DNA from 4 places in the Promicromonospora sp. NPDC050249 genome. Region 4 is predicted to be linked to each of the others. Evidence: predicted binding sites of a transcription regulator. Region 4 holds the regulator's gene; each other region holds the start of a gene.
What was found. The regulator HrcA, encoded in region 4, represses chaperone genes, less so after heat shock. The targets are predictions, from matches to a motif close to TTNGCACTCGNNNNNNNCGAGTGCNAA.
Positions count from the first base shown of each region.

Region 1: AB0I32_RS06805 (Hsp20/alpha crystallin family protein) is a predicted target of HrcA. The motif match lies at 1,529-1,555, and genes of this name have one in related genera.
Region 2: groL (chaperonin GroEL) is a predicted target of HrcA. The motif match lies at 2,765-2,791, and genes of this name have one in related genera.
Region 3: groES (co-chaperone GroES) is a predicted target of HrcA. The motif match lies at 1,615-1,641, and genes of this name have one in related genera.

Region 1 covers NZ_JBFAKY010000006.1:157,424-161,790, reverse strand. Annotated here, with positions in the region: gene AB0I32_RS06810 (hypothetical protein) at 56-892, shown strand; gene AB0I32_RS06805 (Hsp20/alpha crystallin family protein) at 980-1,435, opposite strand; gene AB0I32_RS06800 (methylenetetrahydrofolate reductase) at 1,609-2,553, opposite strand; gene AB0I32_RS06795 (carbohydrate ABC transporter permease) at 2,766-3,689, opposite strand; gene AB0I32_RS06790 (sugar ABC transporter permease) at 3,689-4,367, opposite strand, start outside.
Region 2 covers NZ_JBFAKY010000008.1:19,084-23,450, reverse strand. Annotated here, with positions in the region: gene AB0I32_RS08260 (hypothetical protein) at 1-468, shown strand, start outside; gene AB0I32_RS08255 (cold-shock protein) at 759-962, shown strand; gene AB0I32_RS08250 (NAD(P)/FAD-dependent oxidoreductase) at 1,227-2,744, shown strand; gene groL (chaperonin GroEL) at 2,941-4,367, shown strand, end outside.
Region 3 covers NZ_JBFAKY010000042.1:1,254-5,620, reverse strand. Annotated here, with positions in the region: gene AB0I32_RS24075 (glutamate--cysteine ligase) at 1-223, opposite strand, end outside; gene AB0I32_RS24070 (SAM-dependent methyltransferase) at 220-1,488, opposite strand; gene groES (co-chaperone GroES) at 1,823-2,119, shown strand; gene AB0I32_RS24060 (WhiB family transcriptional regulator) at 2,221-2,508, opposite strand; gene AB0I32_RS24055 (MerR family transcriptional regulator) at 2,699-3,916, shown strand; gene guaB (IMP dehydrogenase) at 3,984-4,367, shown strand, end outside.
Region 4 covers NZ_JBFAKY010000026.1:48,786-53,152, reverse strand. Annotated here, with positions in the region: gene AB0I32_RS20120 (AAA family ATPase) at 1-1,110, opposite strand, end outside; gene AB0I32_RS20115 (hypothetical protein) at 1,198-1,407, opposite strand; gene hrcA (heat-inducible transcriptional repressor HrcA) at 1,770-2,789, shown strand; gene dnaJ (molecular chaperone DnaJ) at 2,841-3,962, shown strand; gene AB0I32_RS20100 (16S rRNA (uracil(1498)-N(3))-methyltransferase) at 3,973-4,367, shown strand, end outside.

The DNA of each region.
Region 1 (4,367 bases), on a different contig from region 4:
AACCCGGCGCCGGACGGCCGGCACGCAGCGGCGTGCAGCACAAGGGGATGAAGAAATGTCGATCATCAGGAATGGCCTCACCCGCAAGGCCCTCGCGGGCACCACGTTGGCGGCGCTGCTGCTCGTCGGGGGCGCCGTCGCCGTCCCGACCGCAGCCACCGCCGCACCGGTCGTCATCAGCGACGAGGTGAACGGCACCGTGTTCCGGGCCAAGCTCGAGGCTTTGGGCGACGTCTTGATCGGGAACACCGAGAAGTCCACTCAGATCGCCCCGTTCGACATCAGGTACGCCGTGGCGCTCGGCACCGAGGGCGGGATCGTGACCGACGTCAGCGCCGCGCAGCTCACACTTCAGCGGGTCGGGAGCACCAGCACACGCCGCTACCCGGTGTCGTTCGACGACGGTCTCCGAATCTCGGGGGGCATCGAGCTCCCGCCGACCGCCGTCCCCGGAAAGTACGACGTCGGCCTGGAGGTCACCGCCACGGTGAAGCGAGGTAGCCAGGTCACCACGCACACGGTGGACGTGCCGAGGGTCAAGCAGGTGCTGCTGCGTCGCGACACCATCGTCTCGGCCAAGATCTCCAACCCGGAGGACACCAACTCCGAGCCCGGAACCTTTTCCGGCACGGTCAAGCGCCTGCGGGTCCACTACCCGACCGGTATCGGTAACTACCGCCTCGCAGGCGGCGTCACCGTGCGGATCTACCACACGATGAACCCCTTTGAGGGTGACGCGACGTACGTCAAGTCCGTCAAGACGAACGGTGCCGGGGAGTTCACCACCACCGTCCGCGCCAAGGCCGGCTACTGGAAGGCCGTCGCGGTCGGCAACGACCAGTACGTCTGGGAGCACGACTTCGCAGGACAGCACTCTGGCTGCGGCTGCTGATCCCCGCCCGACACGCCAGGCCCACAGGCCCACCCATGGACCTGTGGGCCCGGCGCATGCCGCGGCCCGGGTGCCGCGGCCGCGGCGTCAGGACTCGATGGTCTGCCGGCTCTCGGACGCACCCTGGCCGATCGACGTGGCACCAGAGGTGTGCGACACCTCGACCTTGCGCGGCTTCGCGTCCTCGCTGACCGGGATCGTCAGCGACAGCACGCCGTCGGCGTACGAGGCCGAGATGCTGTCGAGGGCGAGCCCGCGGCCCACCGTCAGCTGCCGTGCGAACGTCCCCGTGGGCCGCTCGCGGACCAGCCACTGGGCTTCACCGTCGGACCGCTGCGTGCGCTCGGCGCGGATCGTCAGCGTCCGGTCCTCTACCGACACGTCGATGGTGCCGGGGTCGACGCCGGGCAGGTCCATCGACAGGACGTAGTGGTCACCCGTGCGGAACAGGTCCATCGGCATGCCGCCGGACTGCCGTGCGTTGCCGGCGAACGTGCTGAACAACCGGTCCATCTCCTGGAACGGGTCCCAGTAGGTAGCCATCGCGCATCACCTCCTACAACGATGCGGCCCTGGCCCTTCCAGGGCCGCAGCGATCGACGACGGGGCTGGCCGCCGTCCGGCTACGCCTCAATTCTGGCACTCTCGCTCCGAGAGTGCCAACCCCCGGGACGCACCCGATCGCTCCTGGCGAACACGCCAGGAGGCGACCTCGGTCAGGCCGCCGCGCGGCCGATCAGCCCCGCGCGTTCGAGCAGGTCCAGAGCAGGCCGGTGCTTGTTGAAGGTGTACACGTGCACGCCGGGGGCACCGGCGTCGAGCACGTCGCGCGCGAGTGTCGTGGAGTACTCGAGGCCGCGCTCGTGCTGGGCCTCGGCGTCGACCTCGCCGCCGGGCCCCGTGAGCCGGTCGAGCTCTCGCAGCAGGTCGGCCGGCGCGGCGACGCCCGTGAGCTCCTCGACGCGGCGCAGGCGACGGGCCTCCGTGGCGGGCAGGATCCCGGCGAGGATCGGGATGGTCACGCCCGCCGAACGGGCCGACTCCACGAACCCTGTGTACGACTCGGCCCGGTAGAAGAACTGGGTGATCGCGAAGCTCGCACCCGCCTCCTGCTTCTCCAGGAGCCGCCGCACCTCCTGCTCGCGCGTGGTGCCGGCCCCGGGGTTGCCGTCCGGGAACGTCGCGACGGCGATGGTGAGCGGGCGCGCGGCGGACCGCAGGGCGGTGCTGGCGTCCGCCGCACAACGACGTTCGTCCACCTGCCGCAGCAGCCGGACCAGGTCGATGCTGGACCGCACGTCGTCGTCCGCGGGACGCCAGTCCGGCTCGTCGCGCGGCGGGTCCCCCCGCAGGGCGAGGAACGAGCGCACGCCGGCGTCGAGGAACTCGTCGATCACCTCGGACACGTCCTCGCGGGACGCACCCACACAGGTCAGGTGGGCCACGGGCAGCACGGGCGTGCCCCTGAGCAGCGTGGCGAGCACCTCGCGCGACGTCGCCCGGTCGCCGCCCGCGGCGCCGTACGTGACGGACACGAAGTCCGGGCGAGCCGCCACAAGGCGCTGCGCCGTCTCCCAGAAGTTCGGTGCGGCGTCGGGCCGACGTGGTGGCATGAGCTCGAACGACACCGTGGGGCGGTGCGGGTGTACCTCGGCGACCATGGCTGCTCCATCGAACCTGGCGTGAGCACCTTACGTCCTCACGCCACGGCCTCGAGGCAGGAAGTCGGCAGGTTGCTGCGGTGTCAGGGAGCCAGGACTCTCGACCGCTCTGGATGGGTTCGCCACCATGCTAAGCGAATGTCCACCACTGGGACAGATTTCGTCCGGCGGTCGAGACGACCTGGCTCACCGACGGCACGCGCCGAGCTCGCCTACTTCACCGACCCGGCCACCAGGCCGCCCACGAGCCGCTTCTCGATGGCCATGAACAGGATGACCACGGGCACGATCGCCACGATGGACACCCCGAACACGTAGTGCCACGACGTCTCGTACTGGCCCACGAACTTCGTCAGCGCCACGGACAGCGGCTGGTTGCCGGCCGTCGACAGCAGCACCAGCGACGCCGCGAACTCGTTCCAGGACGCGACAAACGTGAACACCACTGCCGTCACGATCCCGGGCCACACCAGTGGCAGGTTGATCTTCGTCAGGACGGTGAACGTGCCGGCGCCGTCGATCTGCGCGGCCTCGTCGACCTCCTTCGGGATGCTCGCGAAGAAGCTGTGCATGATCCAGACCGCGAACGACAGGTTGAACGCGGCATTGACCAGGATCATCGCGGCCCACGTATCGAGGATCCCGAGGGCGATGAACTGGCGGAACAGGCCCGACGTCAGCACCGCGGGCTGCACCATCTGGGTCACGATCACGAGGAACAGGAACACGAGCCGGCCGGGGAACCGGAACCGCGCCGTGTAGTACGCGGCGGGCAGCGCCACGGCGAGCACGAGCAGCGTGGCGCACAGCGAGATCACCAGGGTGGAGATCAGGTTCTGCAGCAGCGGCGTCTCGGGCGTGGCCCACATCGTGACGTAGTTCTCCCAGTGCCACTCCGTGGGGAAGTAGGTGGGGTCGACCGACCTGATCTCGGCCTTGGTCTTCACCGAGCCGAAGAACATGATCAGGTACGGCAGCATGAACACGGCCAGCACCACGAGGCCTGCGAACATGCGCAGCAGCAGGGACCCGATCGGCACCTGGTCCGCGGTGTACTTCCGCACGCGCTTCCGGTTGTCCGACGGCGGCCGGGTCGCCTTGCGCGGCGCGGTCGCCGAGGCGGTGGTCACGGTCATCAGACCTCCTCGAGGGGGCGGACGACCCGCACGTAGATGGCGACGATCCCGATGACCACAAGGAACGCGATGACGGACAGCGCGCTGGCCAGGTCGATCTGCCGCTGGTTCTGCATGTACTTGAAGATCATGGTCATGACGGTGTCGGCGTCGTAACCGGGGATGGACCCCGTCATGACGCGCAGGATCGGCAGCGAGTTGAACACGTTGATGATGTTGATCAGCACCGCCACCGACACCGCACCCCGCAGCTGCGGAAGCACCACGCTGAAGTAGGTCCGCAGCCCGCTGGCGCCGTCGATGCGCGCGGCCTCGACGGTCTCGCCGGGAACCGTCTGCAGGCCCGCCAGGATCGTGTAGGTCGTGAACGGCAGCGACACGAACACGGCCACCACTATCGCCCACGCGAACGCGGTCCCGGGGTGCCGGGTCCAGCCGTAGCCCTCCGGCGTGTCGATCAGACCGATGTCCACGAGGAACGAGTTGATGATGCCGAAGTACGGCTCCAGGCCGTAGTGCACCACCAGCGTGGTCATGACCACGCTGGCGGCCCACGGCACGATCACGGCCATGCGCACCAGGCGACGCCCGGGGAACGCCTTGTTCAGCAGCGCCGCGAGGGCGAGCGACCCGAGCAGGGTGCAGCCCACGACGACGACCACCCAGATGACGGTCCGC
Region 2 (4,367 bases), on a different contig from region 4:
TCCGGAGGTGGCGACGACCCTGCAGAGGCGCAGGGTGGCGCGTCGCCTTCGGTGTCGGCATCCGGCTCGGCCTCTGCCTCGGCGCCGAGCGCTTCGCCGAGCCCGTCGCCGTCGGCAGAGACGCCTGAGCAGAGCGTGGCAGATCTGGTCGCGGCGGCCGACCCCGCTGCGAAGTACATGGTGTACAACCTCGGGACCGTCCAGGGCCTCGCGGCCACGGCCAATGCGAGCCTCGTCTCCGGCGGCCTCGGTGGGTCGGAATACACCGCGACGCCGCCGGAGACCGACCTCTCTGCGGTAACTTCGGCCGGGACGAACGTCGTCTGGTACGGCGAGGGGCGGGACAAGGAGGCCAAGGCGGCCGCCGCGATCCTGGGCATCCCGGAGGCCAGCGTCGTCATGAACGCCGCCGTGACGAGCTCCCCTCAGGCTGTCTGGGTCTTCCTGTTCACGGCACCGACGGGCTGATGACGCCAGCTGGCTGAGCGTGCCGATGGCAGCGTTGTCGTCGGCATTCGGTCAACCACTGGTCGGCTCCCGGGCAGGGTCGGAGTGTGGGCGATTTTCCGTCCGGCTCGTACCACTAGATTGATATTCGCCTGCCCGGACCGTGCCTCAGGTCTCTGACCTGCCCGTTCGCCATCCGCTTAATACCTCATACGGGACATAGAGGGTTCCCTGGTGTGAGCCGGACCACTAGGCTCGAACCACCACGGGTCGACCGAGTGTCCCGTGCAGAGGTACAAGGAGAACTACGCATGGCCCAGGGCACCGTCAAGTGGTTCAACGCCGAGAAGGGGTATGGCTTTATTACCCCGACTGCCGGCGGCCAGGACCTTTTTGTTCACTACAGCGCGATCCAGTCCGATGGCTACCGGTCCCTCGACGAGGGGCAGGAAGTGGAATTCGAGGTGGGGCAGGGACAGAAGGGCCCGCAGGCAGAGCAGGTTCGTCCACTCTGATTCGATGGGACGACGGGCGGGAAGGGCCCGCCCGTCGCCCGCCGCCCCCCAGGACAGCCGGGACCCAGACCCCGGCGTCCGATCTGGACGGTCGATGACGACCGTCGTTTCCGCGCAGCCGGACGATGATGCCCGACGCCGCCGAGCAGCCGCCCGTACCGCGGCTGCTCGTCCTGGCACCTGGTCCCCCGCCAGGCGAGCCTCGACCGGTAGGACTGGCCCCGCCATGGGCCGTCCGGCCCGATACCGTGATTCGATGGGGGAGTGACCCTGCTCGACGCGGTGGTGGTGGGTTCAGGACCCAACGGCCTGGCGGCCGCGGTGACGCTCGCCCGCGCGGGGTTAGGGGTCCGGGTCCTCGAGGCCCAGCCGACGATCGGTGGTGGCGCCCGCACCGTCGCGATCCCCGAGCTCGCGGACGGCATGCTGTTCGACCTCTGCTCCGCCGTGCACCCCATGGCCTGGGCGTCGCCCTTCTTCCGGTCCTTCGATCTCTCCGCACGCGGTGTCGAGCTCGTCGCACCCGACGTCGCCTACGCCCATCCGCTCGACGGCGGACGCGCGGGCATCGCCTTCCGCGACCTGGCTCGGACTGCCGACCGGCTCGGGCCCGACGGCGACGCCTGGGGCGACCTGCTGGGCCCGCTCACCGCCCACTGGCGGCAGGTCACGGCGCTCGCTCTGGGCGACAAGCGGACGGTGCACGGCATGGCGGAGGGCGTGCCCGGTTCCGGCGGGCACACGCTGCCCGTGCGGGCCCTCGCCTCGATGGTCGGGCCCGGTCTGCACTTCGGCTCCGCGCTCCTCGAGCAGGGCGGGCCCCGCTGGGACCGCAGGTTCCTCACGGACGAGGCCAAGGCGCTGCTCACCGGCGTCGCGGCGCACAACATCACACCGCTCCCGTCGCTCGGGGGCGCGGGGACGGCCCTGCTCCTCGCGGCGCTCGCGCACGCCGACGGCGGCTGGGCGATCCCCGTCGGTGGCTCCCAGGCGATAGTGAACGCGATGGTCCGCGACCTGGAGGCGCACGGAGGAACCGTCGAGACCGGCCGCCGGGTCGAGAGCTGGTCCGACCTGCCGCCCGCGCGGGCCGTCTTCTTCGACACCACGCCCAGCACCCTGCTCCGGATCGCCGGCGACCGGGTCCGGCTGAGGCGCCGCGCAGCCCTGCGACGGTTCCAGTACGGGAACGCGGCGGCCAAGGTCGACTTCGTCCTCGACGGTCCGGTCCCCTGGCAGGTACCCGACGTCGGGCGCGCCTCCACCGTGCACGTCGGCGGCACTCGGGCCGAGCTGGTGGCCGCGGAGGACAGCGTCTCGCACGGGCTGCATGCCGACCACCCGGTGGTCCTGGTCAGCGACCCGAGCGTCGCCGACCCGAGCAGGCTCAGCGGTCCGGTGCGGCCGCTGTGGACGTACGCGCACGTGCCCGCGGGGTCCACGCAGGACGTCACAGAGGCGGTGACCAGGCAGATCGAGCGGTTCGCGCCCGGCTTCCGCGACGTCGTCGTCGGTTCGCGGTGCATACCCGCCGCGCAGATGGAGCGCCACAACGAGAACTATCCGGGTGGCGACATCTCCGCGGGGGCGGCCACGATGTGGCAGATGGTCGCGCGCCCCACGCTCGCACCTGATCCCTACCAGGTCGCCGAGGGGCTCTACCTGTGCTCCGCCTCGACCCCGCCCGGGCCGGGCGTGCACGGGATGGGTGGCTGGCACGCCGCCCGCCGGGCGCTGCTGCGGGAGTTCGACGTCCGCTCGCTGCCGGACCTCCGTCCGTGACCCAGCCGACCCGGACGCGCCTTGCACTCTCATGGTCCGAGTGCCAATAATGTCTTAGCACTCTCCGTTCGAGAGTGACAGCAATGGTCGAATGGTGAGGCCTCCGGTCACGACGAGACATGATCGTCGGGACGGCAGGCCGTCCGTCGCGGGCACCGGCCGGCCTGGACAAGCCACCAGCGGAGGATTCATCCCCATGGCCAAGATCATCGCGTTCGACGAGGTTGCTCGTCGAAGCATGGAGCGCGGGCTCAACCAGCTCGCCGACACGGTGAAGGTCACGCTCGGCCCGAAGGGCCGCAACGTTGTTCTTGACAAGAAGTGGGGCGCCCCCACGATCACGAACGACGGTGTCTCCATCGCCAAGGAGATCGAGCTCGAGGACCCGTTCGAGCGGATCGGCGCCGAGCTCGTCAAGGAGGTCGCCAAGAAGACCGACGACGTCGCGGGTGACGGCACCACCACCGCCACCGTGCTCGCCCAAGCGCTCGTGAAGGAGGGCCTGCGTGTCGTTGCCGCCGGTGCCAACCCGATCGCCATCAAGCGTGGCATCGAGAAGGCCGTCGAGGCCGTCACCGAGCAGCTGCTGAACGCCGCCAAGGACATCGAGACCAAGGAAGAGATCGCCGCCACGGCCGCGATCTCGGCCGGTGACCCGGCGATCGGCGAGCTCATCGCCGAGGCCCTCGACAAGGTGGGCAAGGAAGGCGTCATCACCGTCGAGGAGTCGAACACGTTCGGCCTCGAGCTCGAGCTCACCGAGGGTATGCGCTTCGACAAGGGCTTCCTCGCGCGCTACTTCGAGACGGACCCCGAGCGCCAGGAGGCCGTGCTCGAGGACCCGTACGTCCTGATCGTCGAGTCGAAGATCTCGAACGTCAAGGACATGCTGCCGCTGCTCGACCAGGTCATGAAGTCGGGCAAGTCGCTCCTCATCATCGCCGAGGACGTCGAGGGCGAGGCCCTGGCGACCCTGGTGCTGAACAAGATCCGTGGCACCTTCAAGTCCGTCGCCGTCAAGGCGCCGGGCTTCGGCGACCGCCGCAAGGCCATGCTGCAGGACATCGCGATCCTCACCGGCGGCCAGGTCATCACCGAGACGGTGGGCCTCAAGCTGGAGAACGCGACGCTCGAGGAGCTCGGCCAGGCGCGCAAGGTCGTCGTCACCAAGGACGAGACCACGATCGTCGAGGGTGCCGGCGAGGCCGACCTCATCGCCGGTCGCGTGAACCAGATCCGCAGCGAGATCGACAAGTCCGACTCGGACTACGACCGCGAGAAGCTGCAGGAGCGCCTCGCCAAGCTGGCCGGTGGCGTCGCCGTCATCAAGGCCGGCGCGGCCACCGAGGTCGAGCTCAAGGAGCGCAAGCACCGCATCGAGGACGCCGTTCGCAACGCGAAGGCTGCCGTCGAGGAGGGCATCGTCGCCGGTGGTGGCGTGGCCCTCATCCAGGCCGGTGCCGTCGCGTTCGCCAAGCTGGAGCTCGAGGGCGACGAGGCGATCGGTGCCTCGATCGTGCGTGCCGCCATCGACGCGCCGCTCAAGCAGATCGCGATCAATGCCGGCCTCGAGGGTGGCGTCGTCGCGGAGAAGGTGCGCAACCTCCCCGCCGGTCAGGGCCT
Region 3 (4,367 bases), on a different contig from region 4:
TCACGAGCTCGATGGTGTTCTTCATGAACTCGCCGGCCACGTGCGGGGCATAGCTCGCCGAGCCGCCCCGCGGTTCGACGGCGGTGCGTGCGAGCGCCTCGAGCACCTCCGGGCCTGACTGGGAGAGGTCGGCCGTGTCGGACCGGATCAGCCCGATCTCCCACTCGAGGCCCACGGTGGAGCGGGGGGACTCGCCGAATCCGAGCCGGGCCGGCGAGCTCATACGGGTCCCAGTGGTTCGACGAGAAGTACCTGTTGGTTGCCTGCCACGCGTGTGAGCACGATCGTCGCCTCCTCGGTCCCGGTGAGCACGAGCTGCTTGCGAAGTTGTTCAGGCACCACCGCGGTGCCGCGCTTCTTGATCGTGAGGCGTCCGACGTCGCGGTCTCGCAGGTACGCCTTGAGCCGCTTCAGGCCGAACGGCATGGTGTCCAGCACCCGGTAGCCGGTGGCTATCGGTGCCGGTGCCCCTACCGAGTCCGTGGGCCGGGCCGCCGGCAGCTCGGCAGGACTGTCCGTGGTGACGTACGCGATGGTCGGGTCGACGAGGCGTCCGCCCAGCTCGGCGGCCGCCTGGCCGACAAGACCCGCGCGGATGACCGCCCCGTCGGGCTCGTACAGGTACTGTCCGACGCCGCCGACGTCCGGCACGACGTCGGCGCCGCGGACCGTGCGGCTCAGCGTGTGCTCCTTGCCGTCGTCGTCGGTGAAGGTGCGCAGCACGAGCGCCGACCGCCCGGGGCCGTCGAGGGCCAGCGGCCCGAACCAGAGGCCGGCCTCGACCACGTCGCCGTTGACGGAGACCCACTGGGTCTCGGCGTCGTCGGGCAGGCCGTCGTGCGGGATGCCCGGGCCCACCTTGATGCCCACGGCGGGCACTGTCTCACGCAGCGCCCAGACGGTGTCGAGCGGGGGTTCGTAGGCCCGTGGGTCGAAGACCCGCCTGCTGCGCGCGCCCGAGCCGCCGCTCACCCGGCGGGCAGGGTCGGCGTAGACGCCCTCGATGCCCTCGGCGCGCAGGTCGAGTCCGAGCCCGTCGGCGTGCCGCACGTCCGCCTCGGGGAAGTGGCGCAGGTTCCACTGCGCGATCGCGGCGGTGCACTCGTCCAGATCGGTGGCGACCACCCGCAGGCCCGTCCCCGCGAACGCGAGCGAGTCGGCACCGATGCCGCAGGTGAGGTCGGCGAGGACGGAGACGCCGGCGTCGAGGTACCGGCGGGCGTGCAGAGCGGCGACGAGGAGCCGGGTCGCCTGCTCCAGGCCGTCGGGGGTGAAGAGCATCCCGTCGGCGAAGTCACCGAACTTGGCCCGGGCCCGCGTGCGGAGCCTGGACTGGGTGACCACCGCGGCCGCGAGGTCCGGCGCGACGCCCCTGGCCCGCAGCGCGGTCACGGTCTTCATCGCCTGTCGCTCGTCATAGGGCGGGAGGGCGCCAAGCAAGGCCCAGCCGTCGGGGCTGAGCAGTTTGCTCAGAATCGCCGCATCCATGGGAAGATCTTTCCACGTTTGTCCTGGTCGTGACGAGCGGCGCGACGCAACCTTTTCGTAGAGATGGCGAGATTCCGGTGTGGCGGCGGCGCGTCGGCCCCGCAGAGTGTGAGCCACTCCACCCGATTGGCACTCGCCTTGACCGAGTGCTAGCACCGACCTAGATTTGGGGTTGTTCACCGCCGCGGGAACCCGGTCCACGGGCCCGCGGAGGAGAACCCAGACGTTCGTGCCCGCCGGCACCCGCGACGACGGCGGACGGTCGAACGTTCGAGCCACTTACGCCCATCACGCAGCTGATCTCTCGATCCGCTCACGAAAGAGGAGGTCCGACGTGTCGGTCCCCATCAAGCCGCTCGAGGACCGGATCGTCGTCAAGGCTCTCGAAGCCGAGACCACGACCGCTTCCGGCCTGGTCATCCCGGACACCGCCAAGGAGAAGCCCCAGGAGGGCGAGGTTCTGGCCGTTGGCCAGGGCCGCATCGACGACAACGGCAACCGTGTGCCGCTGGACGTCGCCGTCGGTGACAAGGTGATCTACTCCAAGTACGGCGGCACCGAGGTCAAGTACGCGGGTGAGGAGTACCTGGTGCTCTCCGCCCGCGACATCCTCGCCGTGGTCGTGAGCTGACTCCAGCTCACCCCAGGTAGACGACGAGGGCCCCGCACCGAGAGGTGCGGGGCCCTTCTCGTGCCTGGATCAGGCGGAGGTCGGGTGAGGCGGAGACGGGGTCAGGCGGAGACGGACTTGCCGGCGAGGATGGCCGAGCGCTCGTCCTCGCTGAGCCCACCCCACACGCCGTACGGCTCGCGCACGCGGAGCGACTGCTCGCGGCACTGCATCATCACGGGGCAGGAGCGGCAGATCGCCTTGGCGGCCTCGGCGCGCCTGCGGCGTGTCGACCCACGCTCGCCCTCGGGGTGGAAGAACAGGGTGTCGTCCGCGTCGCGGCACGCACCCGTGTACTGCCATTCCCACAGTTCCATTACCGGACCGGGAAGCCTCGAGATCTCCGTCATGTCGAACAACCTACAAGTTGTGCAGAAGTTGTTCAAGGGGCAGTTTTCGGACGGCCGGCCCGAATCGGGTCACCGTAAGCGCGCCAGGGCTGACCGGTTTTGCGTCGATCTGAACCGGATTCCACCGAGATCGGCGGCACGCCGGGTTTCGCAGTGGCGCGTAGAGGTCCAGGTCGGCAGAATCGAGTCCATGACATCTTCGCGGCCTGCCGAGAGCTCGGGCGGGTCACGTGCATCCAGCCCCGGACTGGCCGTCGCCGCAGTGGCCAGACGTCTCGGGGTGGCGCCAGCCACCCTCCGTACGTGGGACCGCCGGTACGGGCTCGGCCCTTCGGGCCGGACCGCTGGATCGCACCGCCGCTATACCCCGGACGACGTCGCCCGCCTCCTGGTGATGCGCCGTCTGACGCTCGAGGGCGTCGCGCCGGTGGACGCCGCGCGGGCCGCTGTCGAGGCAGGGGACGCTGAGCTCGAGGTCGCCACCCGGTCGGCGCCCGCGCTGCCTGCCGTGCAGGTGGAGGGCGACCTGGACGGCGCCGAGCCGGAGGAGTTCGCCGAGACGTTCGTCGGAACCCTCCAGGCGCCCGCCGAGCCCGGTGAGGAGGACGGCGAGGACCCGACCCCGCCGCCGAGGGGCGAGCCGAAGGAAGAACCGCGCGGCAGGGCACGCCTGCGAGCGCTCCCTGGTGGCGCGACGGGTGGGGATGCCCCCGCCATGGCGGGACCGCGGTCGGCCTCGGCCGCGGCGCCGACGTCGGGTCGCGTCTCCGCCCTCGTCGATGCCGCTCTCGCCTACAGCAGGACCGCCTGCGACAACCTGCTCGTGCTCGGCCCCGACGGGGACCCGGCGACGTGGTGGACCGAGCTGGTCGAGCCGGCGTGGCTGCGTCTGTCCGAGCGCACGGTCCTCGCCGGTCCGGGCGAGATGCCCGAGGTGGTGCTCGCGACCGCCGCGCTCCGGGCGCTGCGCCACTACACCGAGGAGTTCGAGCGGGCGATGGTCGAGGCGGGCGGCCCGCCGGCCAACCACCCCAGCCGTATGCGCAAGATCGTGCTCGTGTTCGCGGCGCCGGACGAGGTGGTGCCGCTGTCCGCGCACGCGCTCGCCGCGGCGCTGGCCGCACAGGGCGCGATGGCGCGGATCGTCACGGGTCCCGCGAGCACGCACCGTTCGGTCGAGCTGGTGACCATGGTCCGGCCGACGGCGGTGGTCCTGGCCACCACCCAGAACAAGCCCGACCTCGACGTCGTGCACGCGGTGAACGAGAGCCATCCGGACCTGCCGATCTTCGTGGGCCTGCGGGCCGACGCCGCGGCGACGGACCTGCCGTTCGGTCCGACGGTGCAGCGCGTGCGCTCGTTCACCGGCCTCTTGCACGAGGTGCTGGCGGTCATCAAGGCGAGGTGACGCACGCCTCGGGCCGGTACCACTGCCCGACCAGGATCCGCGGCTGCACCGGTCGTAGACTTGCTGCATGACGGACCAGACCTCGCCGGCCGACCCGTTCGGGTTCCTCGGGCTCACCTATGACGACGTCCTGCTGCTGCCGGGTTACTCCGACCTGGCGCCGTCGGACATCGACACGACCTCTCGCCTGACGCGCGAGATCTCGCTCAAGATTCCGCTGCTGTCCGCGGCGATGGACACGGTCACCGAGTCGGCGATGGCCATCGCCATGGCTCGCCAGGGTGGCCTCGGTGTCCTGCACCGCAACCTCTCGATCGAGGACCAGGCCCAGCAGGTCGACCTCGTGAAGCGGACGCAGACGGGCATCATCACGAACCCCGTCACGATCGGGCCGGATGCCACGCTCGAGGAGCTCGACACCCTCGCGGGCCAGTTCCGGATCTCGGGCTTC
Region 4 (4,367 bases):
GGCGTGCAGGCGGCGGCGCTCGCCGGGCAGCAGCTCGGCGTACACGGCCTCCTGGGCCAGCGCGTGCCGGAACGCGTAGCCGATGTCGGTGGTCACGAGCACCTGCGCGTCGACCGCCTCGCGCAGTCCCTCCTCCGGCTCGGGTCCGACGCCGGTGGTGACGTCGGCCAGGACGTCGTCGAGCACGTCGTGCCAGACGCGCGGGCCGGCGGCCGCGACGACGCGGCAGAGGGCCTGGGCCTCGCGGCTCAGGTTCCAGTAGCGCAGCAGGAGGATGTCGCGCAGGGAGTCGGGCAGGTCGGTGTCCAGGAAGCCGACCAGCTCCTCGACGTAGAAGGGGACGCCCTCGCTGCGGTCGGCCAGGTCGGTGAACGGCTCGGCGGAGAGGCCGGCGTGCAGACGCGCGTCGAGGCCGCGTGCCGGCCCGTCCTGGCGGCCGGGGGAGCCGCCGAGCAGGTCGTGCGCCATCTCCCGGACCTCTGCGACGCCCAGGCGGGCCAGGTCGAGGCGGGTCGTGAGCCGGGCCCGGTCGAGCTCGGCCATGACGGTGCGCAGGGGGTGCGCGCGGCCGACGTCGTCGCTGCGGTAGGTGAGCAGCAGGAGCAGGCCGTCGGGTGCGGTGCGCGCGAGGCGGAGGGCGACGGCGCGGGTGACGTCGTCGGACCAGTGCAGGTCCTCCATGATCACGATGACGGGGCGCTCGGCGGCGAGCCCGGTGAGCAGGTTCGCGAGGACCTCGGGAAGGCGGTCCGCTCCGGCGTCGGACGCCGGGGCGACGAGCTGGGGAGCGACGACGGACAGGGCGCCGGCCGCGGGCCCGGCCGCGTCGACCACTGCCTCGGGGCCCACCGTCCGGACGATCCCGCGCAGCAGTCCGGCGAGGGCCGCGTAGGGGAGGGGGCCGGAGCCCTCGTCGGCGCACTGCCCGGTGAGGACGGTGACGCCGTCGGCCTGCGAGGTGAGCTCGTCGAGGAGGCGGGTCTTGCCGATCCCTGCCTCGCCTGCGATCACTATCGTGCGGTTACCACCCGAGCGGACGGCGTCGAGGGCGGCCGTGAGCTCGCCGAGCTCTCGGGCTCGACCCACCAGGCGGGCGCGGGGAACCGGCATGGGCTCATCGTCCCATGCCGGTCCTGTGGTCGGTCCGCTGGTCATCGTTGCTGGTCATGGCTGTTTGGCAGGTGCTGACGCCGGGCGTCAGGCGACGCGGGGCCTGGCCGTGCGGGCGGCCTTGGCCTGCCGGGTGTGCTCGGCGGCGCGCTCGGCGGCGCGCTCGGCGGCGCGCTGCTCGGTCGCCTGGCGGCGGGCAGTCTCCTTGCGCTCGCGGGCCATCCGCGACTGCTCGGTCCGGCGGTCGGTCTCCTGCTCGTTCCTGCGGTACTCGGCGAAGTCGGTAAAACCGAACATGGTGTGTGCCTCCTGGTCGTCGCCGGCCCGTCGCCGGCGATGACTCAAGGTTCGTCCGTGAGGTACCGCCGGCGGATCGGGCGGTCGCCGCATCTTTCGGGCCGGGCCTGCGCAGGCGTTCGGCGGTACCTAAGGCATTGCCCTAGTCGGCCCCTCGCGAACGGGGATGACACTAGGGTTGGGCGCCTGACCTGCAGGTCTGCCCGGTCCGGGTCCGGCCGGCCGGAACGGGTCGCGGGTCGGGGACTTGGCCTGTGGCGTGTGCCGCGTAGGATTGGCACTCGGCTGGCGAGAGTGCTGGAGCGCCGGCCGGAACCCGGGTGCAGGTCCCGGACGTTCTACCTGGGACGGAGGTGAGCGCGGTGAGCGAAGAACGCAGGCTCGATGTCTTGCGAGCGATCGTGGAGGACTATGTCCGGACACGGGAGCCCGTGGGCTCCCGCATACTCACCGAGCGGCACAAGCTCGGTGTGTCCCCGGCGACCGTGCGCAACGACATGGCGGCGCTGGAGGAGGCCGGGCTCATCGCCCAGCCGCATACCTCGGCCGGTCGCATCCCCACGGACAAGGGCTACCGCCTGTTCGTGGACCAGCTGGCAGAGGTGCGGCCGCTGACCGTGCCCCAGAAGCGCGCCATCGAGACGTTCCTGTCCGAGGCGGTCGACCTGGACGACGTGGTGGCCCGCGCCGGACGCCTCATCGCGCAGCTGACCGGCCAGGTCGCCGTCGTGCAGTACCCGTCGCTGCGCCGTTCCGGGCTGCGGCACCTGGAGCTCGTGCCCTCCGCCGAGGGGCGGCTCCTCGTCGTCGTCATCACGGACACGGGACGGGTGGAGCAGCGGTACCTCGACGTGCCCCTCGGGATGGACGACGCGACGCTCGGCGAGCTGCGCGCGCGCTTCAACGCCGCGGCCGCCGGCCACCGGCTCACCGAGATCGGCACCGCCTTCGCGCGGGTCACCGAGGCGATGCCCGACGAGCATCGCGCGCTGGGTACGGCCGTCGCCGAGGTGGTGACCGCCGCGCTCGCGGAGGAGAGCGAGGAGCGCATAGTGCTGACGGGCCAGGCCAACCTGGCGCGCTCCAGCATGCGGTTCGAACAGGGCCTGCGTCCCGTGCTCGAGGCCCTCGAGGAGCAGGTGGTCCTGCTCGGCCTCCTCACCGACATGACCGACGACGCGGGGGTTGCCGTGAGCATCGGCCACGAGAACCGCCTGGCCGGCCTGTCCGAGACCTCGGTCGTCACGTCCGGCTACGGCTCGTCCGACGGCGACTCCGTCGCGATCCTGAGCTCGATCGGCCCCACCCGTATGGACTACCCGGGCACCATCGCCGCGGTGCGCGCCGTCGCGCGCTACCTGTCGCGTGTGCTGCCCAGCTGACATCCCCTTGTCCACGAACCTCCTCACCCACGTTGCTCAAGAGAGAGACCTGTGACCGACTACTACGAGATTCTCGGTGTTCCGCGCGACGCCTCGCCCGAGCAGATCAAGAAGGCCTACCGCAAGCTGGCCCGCGAGCTGCACCCCGACGTGGCAGGCAATGTGGGCGAGGACCGGTTCAAGGACGTCGCGCGTGCCTACGAGGTGCTGTCCAACCCGGACAAGCGCCAGCAGTACGACATGGGCGTCGACCCCACCGCACCAGGTGGTGGCGCTGGCGGCGGGTTCGGTGCCGGGTTCGGCTTCCAGGACATCTTCGAGACCTTCTTCGGCGGCGGGCAGCCCGCCGGGCCGGTCCCGCGCGCCCGGCGCGGTAACGACGCGCTGGTGCGGCTCGACCTCGAGCTCGCCGAGGCGGTGTTCGGCGCCAAGCGCGAGATCCAGGTCGACACCGCGGTGGTGTGCAACACCTGTGCCGGCGACGGCGCGCGGCCCGGCACCTCGGCACGCACCTGCGACGTCTGCCACGGGCGCGGTTCCGTGCAGCGCGTGGCGCGCTCGTTCCTCGGCCAGGTCATGACCAACCAGCCCTGCTCCGCCTGCGGCGGCTTCGGCACGGTCATCCCCGAGCCCTGCACCGACTGCTCCGGCGAGGGCCGCGTGCGCTCGCGCCGCACCGTCTCCGTGAACGTCCCCGCCGGCGTCGACACCGGTACGCGCATCAAGCTCTCCGCGCAGGGCGAGGTAGGCCCCGGTGGCGGCCCCGCCGGCGACCTGTACGTCGAGATCCGGGAGCGCGCGCACGACACGTTCGTGCGGCGCGGCGACGAGCTGCACTGCACCCTCCAGGTGCCGATGACGGCGGCGGCGCTCGGCACCGTCCTCGAGCTTGACACCCTGGACGGGCTCCAGGAGATCGACCTGCGCCCTGGCACGCAGCCCGGCCAGGTCATGACCCTCAAGGGCCTCGGCGTGGGGCACCTGCACTCGACCGGGCGCGGCGACCTCAACGTGCACATCGAGGTCCAGGTGCCGACCGCCCTGGACGAGGAGCAGACTGCGCTCCTGCAGCAGCTCGCGGTCCTGCGCGGCGAGGAGCGGCCCGAGTCGCGTCTCGCGTCCGTGCACGGCGGCGTGTTCTCGCGCCTGCGCGACAAGCTCAGCGGGCGCTGACCGCCCACCCATGAGCGCGCCAGTCTTTCTCGCGGAGGCGTCCACCGCCCATCCGCTCTCCGAGTACGCCGCGGGCTCGGTCTACGTGCTCGACGGCGCGGAGGGCCGGCACGCCGGCGTCGTCCAGCGGCGCGGGCCGGGGGAGCGGATCGACGTCGTCGACGGCGCGGGAGTGCGCCTGCGGACCATCGTCGAGTCGGTGGTCGGCGCCGAGGTGCACCTCCGGGTCGAGGAGGTGGACGTCGAGCCGGCGCCCGCCGTCGTCGTGACGCTCGTCCAGGCCCTCGCCAAGGGCGACCGCGACGAGATGGCCATCGAGGCCGCCACCGAGGTCGGCGTGGACGCGATCATCCCGTGGCAGGCCGAGCGGTCGGTCGTCGTCTGGCGCGGGGACCGGGCCGCGAA